3 regions of the Salipaludibacillus agaradhaerens genome follow, and region 3 is predicted to be linked to each of the others. Evidence: riboswitches for the same ligand, from Rfam matches in the RefSeq annotation. Region 3 holds a riboswitch; each other region holds the start of a gene.
What was found. A riboswitch is a leader RNA that binds a small molecule or an ion and turns the genes downstream of it on or off. The one in region 3 is predicted to bind cyclic di-GMP.
Positions count from the first base shown of each region.

Region 1 (6,261 bases), 2.5 Mb from region 3:
CTTTAAACGCACTTCATTACCTGGAAAGAGGCGGAAGTATTTTTTTGGCGGGTTCTCCATAAAATCACTTTGCTCAATATAAATTTCCCGTGAAAAAGGAATTTGCCGTGTCCCCATCGTTTCATTCTCAGGATTAACCTCAGCATCCAACCACTCCACTTCCCCTTCTGGATAGTTCGTAATGACTACTTTCAAGGGTTTTAAAACGGACATCGTGCGCGGTGATTGTAATTTTAAATCTTCACGAACAAAATGCTCTAGCATGCGTACGTCTACAAGATTGTCCGCTTTACTTACACCGATCTCGCGGCAAAATGTTTTAATAGAATCAGCGGTAAATCCACGGCGTCTTAGGCCTGACAGGGTAGGCATTCGCGGATCGTCCCAGCCATCCACATAGCCTTCATCCACGAGCTGTTTCAATTTACGCTTACTCATGACCGTATTTGTCAAATTCAACCGAGCAAATTCAATTTGCTTTGGCGTACCTTCTATTTCTGTATGTTCCACTACCCAGTCATACAATGGCCGCTGATCCTCAAACTCTAACGTACAAATGGAATGTGTTACACCTTCAATGGCATCTTCAAGTGGGTGCGCATAGGAATACATTGGATAAATACACCACTTGTCACCGGTATTATGATGTTCAGTATGAGAAATTCGGTAAATGACAGGATCTCGCAAGTTAATGTTCGGTGATGACATGTCTATTTTAGCCCGAAGCACCTTTTCTCCATTGGCAAATTCACCTTTTCTCATCTTTTCGAAAAGTGCAAGGTTTTCGTCAACACTCCTGCTTCGTGACTCACTTTCTTTACCTGGCTCAGTTAAGGTACCCCGATACTGGCGGATTTCTTCCTGTGTTAAATCTTCTACATATGCGAGGCCTTTCTTAATGAGCAATACGGCACGTTCATACATCTCTTCAAAGTAATTAGACGCATAAAATAAACCGTCCCATTCATAACCAAGCCACTGAATATCTTGTTTAATGGCATCCACAAACTCTTGGTCTTCTTTCAATGGATTTGTATCGTCAAACCGAAGATTCGTCTTGCCGTTAAAAGCATCTGCCAACTCAAAGTTTAAGACGATTGATTTGGCGTGACCGATGTGCAAATAGCCATTTGGTTCTGGTGGGAACCGTGTCACTACATGCTCGTAGGTTCCTTCATCCAAGTCCTCTTGCACAATATACTTAATGAAATGTGATGAATTATTTACATTTTCACTCATGTCTCTACACCTTTCTATCACAAAAGTTCTGTTCATGATTACCATCTTTAAAATAGTCTACATTTTTAGAGCCACTTTATTAACATCGATACGACTGAGCAGTCGACAAAAGTAACTAATCTGTTTAAATAACATGTCTATTATTCGTTATATCATAAATAAGACTGGATATCTATGGATGACCTTACTTTTCACTCGTTGCGTAATTTCATTTATTTCTTTTTTGTAGCCATCCCCTCTGAAAGGCCTAATCATTCACTAATTATCCATGACCTAAAGATAGGACTTACAAGCATTTAATGGCATATTTTGTGACAAATGTGTAAATGTATTGATTACTTTAGTCCTATTGTGATACTTTTAATTATGTTCAATATAACACAATAATAATGGGCAAACCTGTTGAAAAACAGGGACGCAAAGCTCCAGGTCTAACGCTTTTAAAAAGTTAAGATGGCTGAGTTGCTTAACATATTAGCGTTTTACGTATGTTACCGGACCCCCATTATTAAAGTGGGGATTTTTTTATGTTTAAAAATATGATTGGAGGTTACTGAATGAAATCACTTAATGACGTGCAAAAGCTTTTCCCTAGTGAAGATGGCAATCGTGAAAGCAGAGAGAATTTCCTGCAATTAATTACCACTCTTCTAGAAAAAATGGATGGGATGAAGCGTCCAGATTACGCTAGTTTAGGACATGAGAAACAGCGTGAAACAAATTTTTATCAGCAGCTCATCCAAACAGCTGAAGTCCCCCTACAGGGTGAAAGTCTGTCTCACTTAGTAGACAGTATGACAAGCTTAATGACAGGGCACCCCTATCATTCCCGATACTTTTTGACGAATGTCCTTCCGATGGCAAGTATTCCCGGACTCATAGGTCAACTAACAGCCTCCCTATTGAATGGGAATAATTTATGGGATGTTTATGGTCCGGCCGGTGCGGAGGCAGAAACGAAAGTCATTGCCATGATGTCACGTATTGCTGGCTTTGATGTCAATGAGAGCTGGGGATATACAACATGGGGTGGACAAGGAGCTGTCTTTACGGGACTCCGCCTTGCTATTGCAAAACATTGTCCTGATGCAGTGGAGCACGGTGTTCCTGATAATCTGTATGTGTTCTCCTCTGAGCAAGCCCATTATAGTTTAATTAAATCAGCTGAAGCCACTGGTATTGGACGAAGCCATGTGATTAAGGTTCGTACAAAGCGAGATCACGCCATGGACGAACAAGATCTTGCCTCTAAAATGGCAAAAGTGATTGAAGAAGGAGGTAAACCTGTTTACGTTGTGGCTACAACTGGTACAACTGATAACTTTGGTATTGACAATATTCAGGCAATCAAAGATACGACAAATGCCCTTACAGATATGCATGGCTTACCTCCTGTTCATATTCATGCTGACTCAGCTCTCGGAGGATTCTATGCCTTTTTTAACGCGTACGATTTTAAGGTAAATCCGTTAAACTTTGAAGAAAAGGTGCTTACTGGATTGCAGATAATCACCTCTAAAATGCAGCATTTACACTTAGCTGACAGCTTATGTTTTGATTTCCAAAAGCTCGGTCAAACACCTTATGCAACCAGTCTTTTCTTAGTGAAAAACAAAGAAGATTTGTCATTAATTGATTTAGATGCTGCCGAATCACCATATGTCGGTGACAGAGGTTACGGTGACTATCACACAAGCTACACATTAGAATGCTCACGAATGGCCAGCTCCATTGCCATTATGGCAGCGTTACAACTTTTCGGGGTAGAAGGTTATCAAATACTGTTGGCTAACTATGTAAGAGTCAATCTTGTTTTTCGAGAAAAGCTTCAAGCAACTTTACCTGAGTTATGTGTCACGAATCCATTAAACCCCGGTCCTGTGACAGCCTTTAGGCTGTATAGCAAGACTAACAATTGGGAAATGGAAGTAGAGGGCCAGTTAACGAAAGAACAAATAATGGAAACAAATAAAAGAAATGAAGCTCTCTTCGAATATTTCGGTGCCCATAGAGCCCGTATTTTCCTAGGTGACACAAAGAAATTTGATCTTGTCCCATGTAAAAATGATGGGGAATTGCAGCCGGTTTACGTCTCTAAGTTTTTTACGATCTCACCTTATACGGAAACAGATCACATTCCTGACGTGATCACCTTTATACAAGAAGCGGTAGAAGCAACTAAATCAACAGAAAGTGAGGTAACGTTCTCATGTTAAACGTTTCATCATCGTTATTTAAAAAGTTTCTTCTTGGTATTATGGGACCTATGATTCTCTTTGCTCTCATCTTTAGCAGTGTCATATATTACTTTTCCAGCCAGTTAATTGATGATTATGTGATTCCTAGCTTTGAAGACGCCTTGACAGTGAATATGAGCCTGATGAGCGATAGTATTGACAGTCAATTAGTCCAAGCGGCTCATGAAGGTGACAGCAATGCCCTTGCAGAACTTCAGAGTGAGGTTAACAGTTTCCAAGAGTCTTCAGGTGTAGCAAATGCTTACGTATTGGGTCAATCAGGTAATGAAGAGTATATCATTGCCTTAAGCCAATACGATGAGACGATGGAGACCTACACCTTCTCTGATGATATGCACACAGCTATGGGAGGAACGGATGCTATAAGTGAGATCTATGAAGATGAATTCGGAACATTTAAATCTTATTTCTCACCAGTTGAAGGAACGGAGGCCATTTTTGGATTAGATCGTGATGCCTCATTTGTGAGTGCAGCTAGTACCCGGGGAATTATCATATCTCTCATCCTAGCTGGCGGTATGATTATCGCCTCTATCGTGATTTCTATTGTCATTACTCGTAAAATCAGCCTACCTGTTACAGCACTGGCAGACCATGCAGAAAAGGTGGCACAAGGCAACTTAAACATTGAGGATATTGACGTCACGTCTAAAGACGAGTTAGGCCAGCTATCGGAACATTTTAATAAAATGGTTCGTGACTTACGTATGATGATTTCCCAAGTTGGGGATAAAGCAACCCAAGTGGCTGCCACATCGGAAGAACTTTCTGCGAGTTCCGAGCAGACGAGTGAATCCATCTCCCATGTAAGTGAAACGATTCAAATGATCGCATCCTCATCAGGGGATCAACAAGAACGTATGGAAGGCTTAAATGATTATTGTAAAGCTTTGTCTGTTGAGATGGGCGAAGTAGCCAATGAAGCGGCAACCACAGCTCAAATGTCAGAAGAAACGGCCCATGCTGCTAAAGAAGGCGCTACTTCTATTGATCAAGCGATAACCCATATGACGGCGATTAACGAGCATGTTAGCCAATCTGCAGATGTTGTCTCAAAGCTGCAAGAAGAGTCGCGTGCAATTGGTGAAATTGTAACGATCATTACTAGTATTGCCGACCAGACGAACCTCTTAGCTCTTAACGCCTCAATTGAAGCAGCTCGAGCAGGAGAAAATGGGAAAGGCTTTGCTGTCGTAGCTGATGAAGTACGAAAATTAGCTGAAGAATCTGGAACTGCCGCTAATCAGATTAAAGAAAAAATCGAACAAGTACAAAATCAAGCTATCGCTTCTGTTGAAACTATGACTGAAGGGTATCAAGCTGTGAAGGAAGGTACTGAAGCTGTTAATCAAGCTAATGAATCGTTTGAAAGAATTGAAAAAACAGCGATCGATTCCTCTAACAGAGTTAATAGCATTAAAGAAGCATTGGCGATGATGGACGAAGCTATTTCCGTTAACGTTAAAACCATTTCTGAATTAACAGAGATATCCAACGACGTTTCCAGTAGTATTCAAAGCGTTTCTGCAACGAGCGAAGAACAAACCGCTATTATGGAAGAAGTGGCTAGTGCGTCTGAATCATTGTCTAAAATGGCTGAACAATTACAACATTCGGTTCAAAAGTTCAATACAGAGAACAAATAATAGCATTGAACACCTTCAAAAACCTAGCACGGGCAAAATTGCCTCAGCTAGGTTTTTTGGTGGTAGATCTCATATTAACATCATGCTGTCAAACCCGCATGAAACTTATTCTTCCTCCCAGTGACCCAGTCGATTAATGATAGCGACTTTTAAATAATTACCCTCTGGATAGTCTTGATTTATGCGATAATCTTCTGGAAGACTATGCGATTCTAAAATTTTATAGCCTACCCCTTCTTCTCTAAATGATTGGTCGATAACTCTACGAAATTTTTTTCGACTCACACCAGCATGGTTCATAGAAGCAACTATAATGCCATTTTCTTCAGTGAGGCGAATGGCTTGCTGTAATAATCCTAAATAGTCTTTTGCAGCGCTAAATGTATATTTTTTAGATCTGGCAAAGCTAGGCGGGTCTAAAATAACAAGTCCATAACGATCGCCCCGCTTCTCCGCCCGTTTGAAAAAGGCGAACACATCCTCAACGATAATGTGCTGATTGGCTGGATCTACTTTATTAATACTAAACTGTTCAATCGTTTTCTCCCGACTCCGATTCGCTAAATCGACACTTGTGGTTTTTTCAGCACCGCCTAACGCAGCAAATACTGAAAACACACCTGTATATGAAAACGTATTAAGGACTGTTCTTCCCTTTGCATATTTATTAAACAGAGCTTCACGAACGTGTCGCTGATCCATGAACACCCCGACCATTGCACCTTCATTTAAATAGACAGCAATGTTCACATCGTTCTCTTTCACGATAAGTGGAAACTCTCCCCGTTCCCCCATAATAAAATCATCGTCTTCTACATATTTACCATCGGTAGCAAATCGCTTCTTCTCGTAGATCCCCCGATAGGCAGAATGTGACGCGAGAGCCTCTATAATCGTCTTTTTAAAGCGGTATATTCCTTCACTGTACCAATTTATCAAATAGTAGCCGTCAAAATAATCAATTGTCAATCCGCCAATACCATCCCCTTCTCCGTTAAAGAGACGAAAAGCAGTAGTACGCTCGTCTTCAAAAAACGGACGCCTCCTTCCAAATGCCTTGATCAATTTACGTCGGAATAGCCCTTCATCAACAGCTTCATCTTTTTTATCGGTGAGAA
Region 1 is NZ_KV917378.1:3,118,075-3,124,335, reverse strand. It holds gene BK581_RS14590 (glutamine--tRNA ligase/YqeY domain fusion protein) at 1-1,239, opposite strand, end outside; cyclic di-GMP riboswitch class I at 1,622-1,709, shown strand; gene BK581_RS14585 (pyridoxal phosphate-dependent decarboxylase family protein) at 1,797-3,455, shown strand; gene BK581_RS14580 (methyl-accepting chemotaxis protein) at 3,449-5,143, shown strand; gene BK581_RS14575 (class I SAM-dependent rRNA methyltransferase) at 5,249-6,261, opposite strand, start outside.
Region 1: linked by a shared signal. The riboswitch ahead of BK581_RS14585 (pyridoxal phosphate-dependent decarboxylase family protein) and the one ahead of sda (sporulation histidine kinase inhibitor Sda) in region 3 are both predicted to bind cyclic di-GMP.

Region 2 (6,261 bases), 330 kb from region 3:
AGTAGTAGGTTATCAAGAAATAGGTGTGCCATTTTCGTCGGATGAACTTCTTTCTATGGTAGAAACAGTTAATAACTTATTCCCATTAATACTTTCTTTAATCGTTTTGGGTGTATATTTAATAGGTACAGGTGTCAAGTTTATTGTTATTTTCCTTCTGTCACTTGTTATGCTACTTATGAAATCGAGTATGGCAAACCAATTATCTTATAAACAATGCTGGATCTTATCTGTATACACGGCAACCTTGCCAACGATTATAATAGTACTTTTTGGAACGTTCAATATCCTTGGTATGCCACTCTTATTTATTCTTTATTGGATTATAGCCATTATTATCATTACCTACGTTTTAAAAAGCATCCCAAAACCGAAAGACCCTATTACAGAATAAGAAGTTTTTAACCAACTCAAATGAAGCGGTAATATAGCCATTATATTACCGCTTACCTCATTACTTATTACACATTTCTTTAAAAAATTTAAGAAAAGAAAGCTCAATCAGTAAAAATATGATATATTAAGAATGTATCCCTTATAACGAACATCTTAAAACTTAATAGTGAACTTTTTATCACATAAATAATCATGACATGTTCTTGTAAGATAGATAATAATTTGATGTGTAAATATGAGTATATAGAGGAGGATATCCGATGATTGGTGAAAGAGTTAAAAAATATAGAAAAGAATCTGGTATGTCACTAACCGAATTAGCGGAAAAAGCAGGGGTAGCGAAATCCTATTTAAGTGCTATAGAGAGAAACATTCAAACGAATCCATCCATTCAGTTTCTAGAAAAAATCGCTAATGTACTTAACATAAAAATGGATCTTTTATTGCATGATGATGTTACAGACGACAAACAAATGGATGCAGAATGGCAATCTCTCGTGAAAGAAGCAATGGAATCAGGCGTATCCAAAGATGAATTTAAAGAGTTTTTAGAATTTAACAAATGGAAGATACAACAAAAATAATATGTTCACTTTAGTCGCTACCGCCACTTTATCGCTTTAAACTCCCTCATTCGCTTTAACTCCTCAAAGTGATGAAGTGGTGGAAAAATGAACCTCTCGTTCTTCGTTATACTTCAGTGTGTTGCAATCTCCCGAAAGTCATCATGTCAAAATCAATGAGTTTTACTCACACTTATTCCCTTAAGGTAACACGGCATTCTATTTATGAATAAACTTTTACAATAAAATAATTAAGGCCTATAATTAGCCAAAATATAACGCGTTCTTAATAAAGAATATAATTTTAGTATAAAAGATTTCCTACTAAATGGGAACCTTCAAAAATCGTCAAAATACTCATATAAAGAACTAAATTCGTTCTCAATGTCGTATATACTCCATTTTGCTCATTATTTCTTTTTTTAACAAATGACCATTGTGCTATATAATGAACAATATGAGGGAAAAACTTTGCATGAGAGGGGGATAACAATGATTGGTGATATGATTCGCTATCGACGTAAGGAAAAAGGTCTTACATTATCTGAGCTTTCTAGAAAAACAGGCGTTTCGAAGTCATACTTAAGTTACTTAGAGCGGAATAAAAAGAAAAATCCATCCATTGAAATTGTTAGACGTATCTTTATTACATTAGATCTACCCTTAACACCCTTATTTTATCAAGAAAGAACGATTGACCGTTCTATGACGGCAATGGAAGAACGATCGGTCTAATACCCTATTAGATTTTAAGTATTGGATGATATAGGATAGTCCACGTAACCCTCAGGCTAGTTTAAGATAAGGCTTCTTCAAAATATTTTGAAGAAGCCTTATCTTATATTGTTTTTAATTCTTTTTTCTTCACAAAAAACTCTCTCACTTCTTCTACTGTCAAACCCATGTCCTTTGCTTGATTAAGAAGCACTTCCCAATCTTTAAGTTGTTTTTCATCAATAGCCATTATAATTACATGATCCCCTCTCGCACAAACCATTATAAACACCGCTAGGCAGTTCAGCCATCATAGAGAGAGGTAAACTCCTTTAACTCTCCTTAGACCTGTAACTTTGCGTCTCTATTTTTCAATAGATTTGCCGTTGACTAGAAGAAGATCTGGTTCGAAAAAAATAATGTGACATTCGATGGAGCCAGAGATAATTATAAATAACTTTCAGGTGAAAAGTATGTCGAAAAATGTCATAATATTAAAATTCATCCCTATTGCCTACCCAACATTAAATATTCATTACATAAGTGCTTTTTCACTGTGTTTTCAGGAACATATTTCGAAAAAAATGCATAAATAGACATACTTTTTTGCATTGTTACATATTTACAATGAATTATGACTAGATCGTAAGTATGCTATTTTTAAAAAAATTTTAATGAATTTTTATTTCGCCCTATATAATTTGTCACATATTAGTGCAGTTCCTTTGAAATTATCGGCTTTATATAAGTTATCAGCCATTAATTTTTAGGTACTATAACGATACGTGTACCATCCACTGAAAGAACCTTCACTGTCTCATCTTCCTTAATCCATTGGTTATCTGACGTTGCACTGTAGAGTTTCCCGTCAACCTCTACGGTTCCCGTAGGTCTAAAAGGTGTTTTTGTGATCCCAGTTTTACCAACTAGTTCTTTATAACTGTCATTCATCGAATTATAACCATGTTCTGATGTCAATCTATCTTTCAGCGTCATCTTATCCCACATATTTCTACGTGGAAAAACTTTTGTGAATAGGTAAGATGAAGGAGCAGCTATTAAGAAGGCCATTGAAACAAGTGCCCCATACGTTAATCCAGGAGCAGGAATTGCTAACCCCAATACCATCAACAATATCCCCAAAGAGGCGATCGTGCCATCTGTCGTTACTTTCCCGTCAAAGATGATTAACGATAGACCGATTAGATAAAGTATGACTATCCACAAACTGTCTCCTGCGGTTACATGATAAGAAAAATAAATCGCCATAATGACGACACCTATTACACCGAACAATCCTTTAGTGCGTACCATCATCTCACCAAATATGAAGAGGGTAGCGATAAAAACAACAAAAAAACCAAAAGCAGCGTAGTCTAAAAATTCCATAATACTTCCTCCTTCCTAAATGCAGTCTTTACGTTATTGTATCAAATTTTCTATTCTAAAATCATTTACGTTACATTGACTAAAAAAGTTTCAGCATGAGAAGAAAATCACTTTGCTATGTTTAATAAAACGCCCTTCATCAATGAGAATTTTTCGTATTTCCCCACCGGTTGGTAGTTGAGTGAATCGCACATTCGCGTCCGTTAGCTTAAATAGATTTACGAGGTGAGCATTTTACGGACGGCTATCTGTGATAAAAAAAGTAGGGACGGTTTAGTTTCCCCTCCCTACTCACACATTCCAGCTAAATTGAGTTAACTTAGTAAAAATAGTGTTCTTTCTGTTAAGAACTAAACCAACCTTTCACGATATCAATTAGGTTTGAGATAAAATCAAGAATAGATTGTATGAATCCTTGACCTTCTTCACTATTTAAGAAATCACCAATGTTTTCACGTATTTTACCAATTTGATTTTGCACTTGGTCCCAATCAATATTTAAATCTTTCATACGATTAAATAATGAGACTAAACCATTTAATTCTTCATCAGTTAGAGTCATGCCTAACTCTCCTGCAATTCGTTGAATTAAAGCACGTAAATCTTCCTCTGTCTCTATATTTTCCTCAGCAAGTGCTTCTTTAATACGAGCCATAAGTTCAGTTGCATCTTCTACACCGTATTCATCACTAAGCTCTGCTGTTTTAACTAATTCTTCATTTGCCACTTGTTTTTGATCCTCAGGAATTACCTCATCAGTGGACGCTTCATACGCTTTAATTAATCCAGTTAAAGCACCAGTACCTGAGACATTAAAAGGTGCTGTAACGTAAATATTCGCATCTTTTACACCGGCAGTAATTAAAGCATTAGCATACATTCCTTCAGAAACCCAAGTAATACGATTTGTTTCCACATCAACCCCTTCACCTTGATCTAAAAGTGTAATTTTCGAGGAAGATAAAGCATTACTTCCAATAACAGAAGCACTTATATAATCACCTAAGTATTGATGTTCTTCTTCATTTGTTACAGTGACTATAAGTACCTCATCTTCATTAACATTCATTTCATTAAGTAATGTTTCCCTTTGCTGTGGAGACAAATCATCACCAAGCGTCACAATTTCATCTCCAGGAGCCGCATCTGCAAAAGCGACTGATATAAACAACAACCAAATAGCAAAAGTTGAAACAGCTGTCTTGTAAAGTGTTCTCATTCTCATACCCCTCTTTTCAATAATCTAATCTACACACTACCAGAAAAACGTTATATAAGTAAGAAGAAAAAAGAGAGTCACTTGTTAGGCATATGACTCGGCAGCAACCGACATTTTAAAAGAAATTGGCAGACAATCCCCAATAAGACCATGACGGTAAACAAACTAACAAACATAGCCTCTTCATTATACATAAGTACCGTAAATAATGGAGGACCAAGTCCCACCCCTATGAAACGTACCATACTGTATAAAGACACGATTATATCTCTCTCCTCTTTTAAGACGTTTTCAGTTATAAGAAGGTTACATATTACTAAAATGGCGGCTGAGCTTCCCCCTATCAATGTTGTTATGATAATAAGTAACCACAATGTTTCATGTAATAACAATAGAAAAAAGCATATTGCCAGAAGAATTGTGACCCCTTTAAAAATGTTTCCAAGATTAATTTTACGATAACGTTCTACTAGATTACCTGTTAAAATTGAGCCTATTATGAGCCCTATCAATGGTAAAGTGAATAAAAAAGCCTTAGTCATGCCAGTTTGCCCGTAAATCCATTCAAGCTCATAAGAATAATATGTCAGAAAACCAAATAGCAAACACATAGCTCCACCACCAATAAAAATCAAGGGAAATACATCCTTAATACGATGGAAAACAATGTGCTTTAGCGCTGTAAAATAACTCTTCCAAGTCCGCAAAGGAGTAGGTTTTATCGTTCTTATTCCTAATAAAAGTAATACTATTGCTAAAATACACACACCCATATAGAAAATAAATAAAAAACTTCCTCCATATTGGATCGTAAACATACCAGCGAACGGACTCACTAATTTTGCTATACCATTAAAAACTTCTATAGCTGCTAGCACTTTAACCCTGTCATCCCTTTCCAACAATTCCGCAGTTATCATAAATGGAAGAGGGGCCACTATTCCAGCACCTATCCCCTGCACCACTCTTCCCATTAGCAGCATTGGATAAGCGTAATTGACATGTACACTACCACTCAAGGCGCTTACTAAACAACCTACGATCACGATTGCAATCGCATATGTCGCTATAGTTTTTTTTGAGAATTGTCCAGTCAAGTACCCTGTTAAAGGTATCGTAATGGCTGCCGATAAAGAAAAAACACTTAAAATGAGGCCAGCTTGTGTTGAAGTTACATCCCACATTATCTCCATATCAGGTAAAACTGGTACAAACATTGAATTACCAATAATCATGATAAACGTTAACATACCTAATGTGCTAACTACCACAGATCGCGCCATATCCTAGCTCCTTTTCTTGCATCATCATCTTTTCCAAGAGACTAATTTCAAATAACGTGACATATTTTTTTAAAAAAAACATATTTAATTACTAGAGTCTGATAGAAAAAAGGAGGATCACATGACAATGCGCCCCCTCATATTATTGTGCCTTATTATTATCATAGGGATAAGTGTTCGGATTGATTTATCAGCTGGTACTATCCCTGAGCAGCAAACCCAATCAAAGCAACATTTAAATACAGCCGAGAGTACTGATCATGATAATGAGAACACTCTCTTTTACCAAGAGGTTATTGTAGAAGAGAACCAAAGCGTTTATAGTATTGTCCAACAGCTTCATCCTAGCGATACTTTCGCATTATCAGTAGAACAAGTATTAACCGATTTTGAAGTTTTAAATCCTGGCGTAGTTCCCTATCAATTATCAGCAGGAAATGCATATAAATTTCCTGTTTATAGGGAAATGGACAACGAATAGTTATTTGTTCTTGCCACAATTGTCCCCTGATTGTTACAATGTAATACGATGACTGAAAGAATAAACACTATTTATCACGTTTTAAGTAAACTAAAGGGGCGATGATTTGTGACCCAAATAACACATCGAAAAAATACACGGCCTGTCAAAGTAGGTCCGATAACAATCGGAGGTAGTGATGAGGTCATTATACAAAGTATGACCATGTCCAAAACT
Region 2 is NZ_KV917378.1:971,916-978,176, forward strand. It holds gene BK581_RS04650 (DUF1189 domain-containing protein) at 1-394, shown strand, start outside; gene BK581_RS04655 (helix-turn-helix domain-containing protein) at 657-980, shown strand; gene BK581_RS04660 (helix-turn-helix domain-containing protein) at 1,452-1,694, shown strand; gene sinI (DNA-binding anti-repressor SinI) at 1,798-1,923, opposite strand; cyclic di-GMP riboswitch class I at 1,968-2,068, opposite strand; gene BK581_RS04665 (NfeD family protein) at 2,433-3,062, opposite strand; gene BK581_RS04670 (DUF1002 domain-containing protein) at 3,406-4,281, opposite strand; gene BK581_RS04675 (MFS transporter) at 4,359-5,564, opposite strand; gene BK581_RS04680 (hypothetical protein) at 5,686-6,045, shown strand; gene ispG (flavodoxin-dependent (E)-4-hydroxy-3-methylbut-2-enyl-diphosphate synthase) at 6,154-6,261, shown strand, end outside.
Region 2: linked by a shared signal. The riboswitch ahead of sinI (DNA-binding anti-repressor SinI) and the one ahead of sda (sporulation histidine kinase inhibitor Sda) in region 3 are both predicted to bind cyclic di-GMP.

Region 3 (6,261 bases):
TGGTTTCGTCATTTTAACCCCTCATTTCACTTTATTTATAATGATAGCTCTACCAATAATCTTAGTAGTTCAAACTGAGACATCTTTTATGTGAACGACTCATAAAATACGAGATCCTCTTTTTAAACCAACAGCTATTATCTCAATTTTCATCTCACAATTCAAGCAAGATTTGGTGTTACACGACAGCTTTATACTTATTTACACGATGCCTCTCGTTTTTAAGAACAATCATATATTAAAATGACGCATAGGGGAGGAATACATTACTTTCGTTTTAATGGCATCGTCATACAACGCGGTCCTCCACGACCTCTTGCTAATTCGGAACTGGGAACTTCAATCACATTAATCCCGTGCGCTCTTAACGTATCGTTTGTGACATAATTTCGATCATATGTGATGATTGTCCCTGGAGCAAGGGCAAATGTATTACTGCCGTCATTCCATTGTTCTCGTGCCGCTTCAATAGCTTGACCGTCTCCGACTGGTATAAGTGTCACCTCTTCAAGTGCAAGACATTCTTTAAGTGTTTTTGTTAAGTCATTTCTTTTTTCTACTTCGATCTCACCGTCTTTATTCTCTTGAAGGATGTAAATGTCCATTTCCGCGGCAATTTTCATCACAGTGGGATGAATCGTAAATTTGTCAATATCAACTTGTGTAAAAACGGTATCTAAATGCATAAAAGCTCTTTTTTTCGGTATTTGAATCGCAATTACTTTCTTAAAGCCTGTTTTCAGTGTTCTTAAATTTCTAAATAATTTTTCTATGGCATGGGGACTTGTACGTGCACTAATACCAATTGCTATAACATCCGGTGATAAGATGAGAATATCACCTGCTTCAATAGGAAAACCATCGTCCTTATCATAAATAATAGGTATATCTTTATTAACATAATCATGGGAATGTTTTACGATATATTTTAAGAATAGCGTCTCATTCTTGCGAGCCTTTTGGTCCATTAAATTTAAGGAAATAGACTCACCAATGATAGCTGCGGGGTCTCTAGTGAAATACATGTTTGGTAAAGGATCTAAATAAAACGGAAAATCATGATTAATCATCTCAGCCATCAAGTATTCCGATTTCACATCCACTTCATTTCTTCTAACGCCACTAATCACTGTTTCAACGAGTTCAGCAGGTGGTTTAGATACTAGAAATTCTTCTAAGCTATAATAAATACCGCTGTCATACCTCAAATGTTTTAATGAGGCATGAAGAAATTCAGTAATAAATTTTTTTCTGACATGTTCTTCTTTAAGCGCTTCCGTAGCCATATCTGTTAAATAGACGACCTCTGCCCCTTTTGATGATAAAGCTTTTACAAATTCATCGTGTTCACGTTGCGCAATTCTTAAATTAGGAATATCATCAAACAATAATTCTTCCATATACTCTGGGGATAGGTTTTCTATTTCTTTTCCGGGCCGATGCACAATCACTTTCTCTAACTCATTAATTTCTGAAAAAATCCTAAAGGGAGTTGTCATAAACTAATCTTCCTTTCTGACTTATCTAATTTTAAGAAATATACCTTAATTATACCCTCTTAACATTATTTGCGCGATAATCGTTAAATAACCTTCCGATAATGTTTTATTATAAACATCTTAAAACCAAAAATTACCTCCGCTATAAATGGAGGTAATAAAAGATAACAGTTAAGCTAAAAAAATGAGATTAAGATCAGTGAATCATTATTTGTTATTATCCGTTTTCTTATGATCGACTGTTCCAACGTTATAACTATCTTCCAGTTGTTCATGAACCGTTGACACACCACTAGAAAACTCATCCTTTTTTTTGTCATCTTCATAATGGAAGTGCCTATCCCCCACGACATGTCCTGTAAGGTTACTCTTTTTTCGCATAAAATCACCTTCCTTACTTGGTTTTATAACTAGTATGAAAGCAAGTAAAGAAAACTATGCGAACAGTTAGGAGAAAAGTAAACGGTATTTGTGACATTAACTGGAGTAATGAGTTTTACTTACCACATGGTTTATTTTACGACAATTAGGTGTTGTAGGTGTATGGCTTTTAGTATATATTTTTCTACTTTCTAATTCATTTTCAAGTATTTTAATGAATTCTGTTTCTAAGCCAAGTTCTTTCGCATGTGTATACACTTCCAATAATTGATCGCTATTTAAACGCTTAATTGATGAAGTCAATGTACAAACCTCCCCTTCTTTATTTACTCAGGTCGGTTGCACTAGCAGCTCCAAACTATTCAAGTGCCCAATTACAAATAGTTTTTCATCGCTCCCGTAAGTAGTATAAATCCCTTAATTTTATGCCTCTACTCACTAACTGTTCATATTAGTAATGCAAAAATATCCCAATATCAAAAGGTATTATATCATAGTTTATAGTAAATAAAATGTGATTTAACTTACTTTTTTATGAATTGGGGAAATATCGTCCAAAAGGATGAGAAATAACTTAAATATAGCCCCATTATTTTTGAATAATTAAGCCGTAGGGGTAGTCATAAGTCCCATTAAAAGGCATTTTTTATTATTAGAATATGTAAACTGTTACTTTTCACTATTACCTGGTTAATATAATACCAATTTTTAATAGATTTAGTTAACTGAATGAATGTCATAATCCAATGTCACGCTCCATATAACGAATATTATTGTAAATTAATAAAAAATGTCCGTTATTAAAAAAGAAAAACATGACTCAACTCGCATAAAAGGGTGTGACGTCGCTACGAACTTACCGTTATTAATATAGACAGTGTCTCTGTCATGATTCGGTGTCAAAGTAAACCAAGTTAGTGGTGTTCGGATAACACTATATGACCAATTCTAAGTCAGAATGTAATGTCCCCCTTTTATTTTGCCGATAGAGCTGATATTCTATAGGAAACGTATGTTCTTTAGGAGGCTTTTAATGAATTTTATAGCGATTGACTTTGAAACAGCTTCCAGGCAACGTGATAGTGCTTGCGCCATTGGACTAGTTCAAGTTATTGACGATTGTATTGTTGATGAAGTTTACACACTTATCAGACCGAGAAATTCATACTTTGATCCCTTTTGTGAGAGAGTCCATGGAATCACATGGGAGGATGTTAAGAACGCCCCATTATTTAGTGATGTTTGGTCTGATCTCGCTCATTACTTTGAAAATAGTTTAGTCGTAGCTCATAATGCTTCTTTTGATATAAGCGTTTTAAAGAGCTCCTTACAAGCTATTGGCTTGCCTTACCCTTCAATGCTATACAATTGTACCGTGGCTATTGCGAAAAAAACATGGCCTGAGTTTTACAATTTTAAGCTTAATACGATAGCAGCTGAATTAGATATGACATTTAATCATCACCATGCTCTTGAAGATGCCCAAGTAGCCGCACAAATCGTACTAAAAGCAGCTGAAATACATAATACTTTTGAAAACGACGCTTTCTTTGAAAAAATCAAGCTTTACAACGGTATCCTCTCACCTGGTCTTTCTCTGACGCCGGCCATGAATAAAAAGAAACAATTAGCAAAATGAAGACAATAATTATGTTCAAAGAAACGAAGCATGTTTCTTGCTAGATTAACCTCTCAAGTGATTAAATATAAATAGTGTAATAGTGTTTATTTAGGAGGAGCGCGCTAATGACAACAATTCATAATTTCACTGTACAAAAGCCTAATGGTGATGAGGTAAGTCTAGAGGAATATAAAGGTAAAGTTGTTCTCATTGTGAATACAGCGACGAAGTGTGGGCTGGCACCGCAATTTAAAGAATTACAAGCTCTTTATGAACAATATAAAGCTGATGGTTTAGAAGTATTAGGGTTTCCCTCTAATCAATTTATGAACCAAGAACCATTAGAGGATGATGAAATGGAATCTGCGTGCGAAATCAATTTCGGCGTTACCTTTCCATTATTTAAGAAAATTAACGTTAACGGCCCTTCAGCACATCCACTTTACAAACACCTGAAGGAAAAAGAAAAAGGGATGTTAAGTAAAGAAATAAAATGGAATTTCACTAAATTTCTTATTAATCGAGATGGTGAGGTTATTAAACGATATTCCCCTCAGACCTCCCCAAAAAAAATAGAAACTGATATAAATCAATTACTTCAATCTTAATATCCACTAAATGAGAATCGGATACTCGCACTAACTGAAACGGCCCATAATTGACGGGCCGCTTTTTTAAAGGAGATTTAAACCTTACATCGTTAGAAAGAAATGAAACTAATTAAAATGCGCCTGAACCTCCTCCGCCACCCCCAACTCCAGTTCCACCACCAATACTATTGTTTCCATTACTGTCTAAACCAGCAGATTCATTGGCAGATACAGTCCGTTTAAAGTCTTTGTTAATGGCCATACCGACCAGCATAAATGTGACTACTCCGTTCGATATATCTGAAGACGGTCCCTTTAAAGACAGCTTATTAATATTATCTAAATATGATTGAATCTCTTTAGCTATTTTCTCTACAGAATGATTGTGAACGCCTAAGCCAAATACGAAGGCTTTCATTTGTTTTTCTTGAGGCCATTTCTTCCAATCTTGCGTATTCATCTGTGATAGATGATTATAAAAACGATCCCAAGCTAAATGGACATACCAACCCTTCTCTGTTTTTGGGGTATAAAAAATTGTGAATCCTAAAATGAAGAGACTTATCACCACGGCGCTAATAGACGGGAAAATAAGTTTGTACATTAAACATGCAATCGCCAATCCAATCGGTAGTAAACTTGAAACAGCTAGTAAAGAGCGGAGCTTCCCCATTTTAACTGTTAGTTTCTTATCTTTTAGTTTATTAACGATAGCTTGTGTCCATGAAGTCTGCTTTTTTTCAAAATGGGTCCCGTTATCTTCAACAGTGTAATAGGCATTGAAGTCAGCTAACTTAAATATTTCTCCGTCTCCTATGTCATCAAATAGCCAAGATACTAATATTTTTTCGTCTTCTTCTAAATCTGTTCTGTCTTTCAACCGAAATGTGTTGCTCTCTAGTTGTTCCACTTTTTTAAGTCGCACGAGATCTAGCAAGGAAGCTGTTAACACTTCCGCTGTAACTGCATAGCGGTTATAAAAGACGATTGTTTCAGGCATGGTCATGTCTGTTACCGGTATTTCATCATTATTCTGCAAATAATTGACAGCTTGTTTTCTATGGTGATTCCCTTTTATAACAGTGAGAATAACGATAAAATATATAAGGCCTATTATCGGTAAGGCAATAAAAGCCGTATGTTTTATTATATGCTGCCGTGCAGCATATGTAGCAGCTTCATCGGCCCGCTCCTCTTGTTCACTCCTTATGTCTGTTTCCAGAAAGCCTTCTTTTGTAACAGATACTCCTGGGAAAAGTACTTTATCAAAAGCGACCCGTACATCACCATTTCTCCCTGACTTCACTTCCCCCATGCTAAAAATAACTGAGCCGTCTTCCTGAATAATTTCTGTGTTTTCTCCTTCATCATAGCCAATAGCTAATGTGTTAGCGCTTTTGTCTGGAGGATAGATAGCGATTGTTAGATCTTCATAAGTAGATTCATTAGTACTATCGAAAAAAGGCCAGTAAAATTCGACCATATCTTCATAAAAATCCATACCATTATCAATACGATAATGAATATCAATTTCAATTTTCTCGTTATGCCCATGGCGAGAAATATAGTGCTCTATATCATGCTTTGTGTCAATAGTTAAAGGTGTTCCGTTTTCGAAAGCTTCAATATCACGAATAGTTGTTCCTTTCTTAGGATTTAACGTTCTAATTATGCCATTAAATTCGTCCGTAAATGAGTATAAAAAAGTTTCTTCTACATACACACTACCGTCTTCTTGAATGTGTGCATGGATCACGACTTCCTCAATTGAATAGTCAGCTGCTTTTGCGATAGTAGGAAGACCGACTATAATCATGATAACTGCTGCATACGTTAAAATAAATTTATACATAAAACTCACCTCTTATAGTCATACGGTAGTTTCCACCAAAATGTTTCATATTCTCTAACAACAAGACATATCAAGCAGGACATTACCTCCCACTCTCCATTTTGAGCAGGGAGGTTTAAGGCTGGTTACCTGTGATAAACATGTCATATTGCCTGCTCCTTAATTCATTTATTTTAAAAGGCTAAACTTCTGAATAAGTTTCATATTTTAGCCTCATAAACTAACCGCCTTGTGTTGTCAGAACACAAGGCGGTTAGTTTATGATGTTAATATTTAAGATGAGGAATCACTTTTGGGTGCTTTCGCTTCTTCTATCTC
Region 3 is NZ_KV917378.1:641,775-648,035, forward strand. It holds gene rlmN (dual-specificity RNA methyltransferase RlmN) at 1-12, opposite strand, end outside; gene BK581_RS02955 (arginine deiminase) at 267-1,499, opposite strand; gene BK581_RS02960 (YozQ family protein) at 1,707-1,880, opposite strand; gene sda (sporulation histidine kinase inhibitor Sda) at 1,977-2,183, opposite strand; cyclic di-GMP riboswitch class II at 2,206-2,288, opposite strand; gene BK581_RS02970 (3'-5' exonuclease) at 2,914-3,519, shown strand; gene BK581_RS02975 (glutathione peroxidase) at 3,627-4,109, shown strand; gene BK581_RS02980 (DUF2207 domain-containing protein) at 4,222-5,943, opposite strand; gene BK581_RS02985 (bactofilin family protein) at 6,217-6,261, opposite strand, start outside.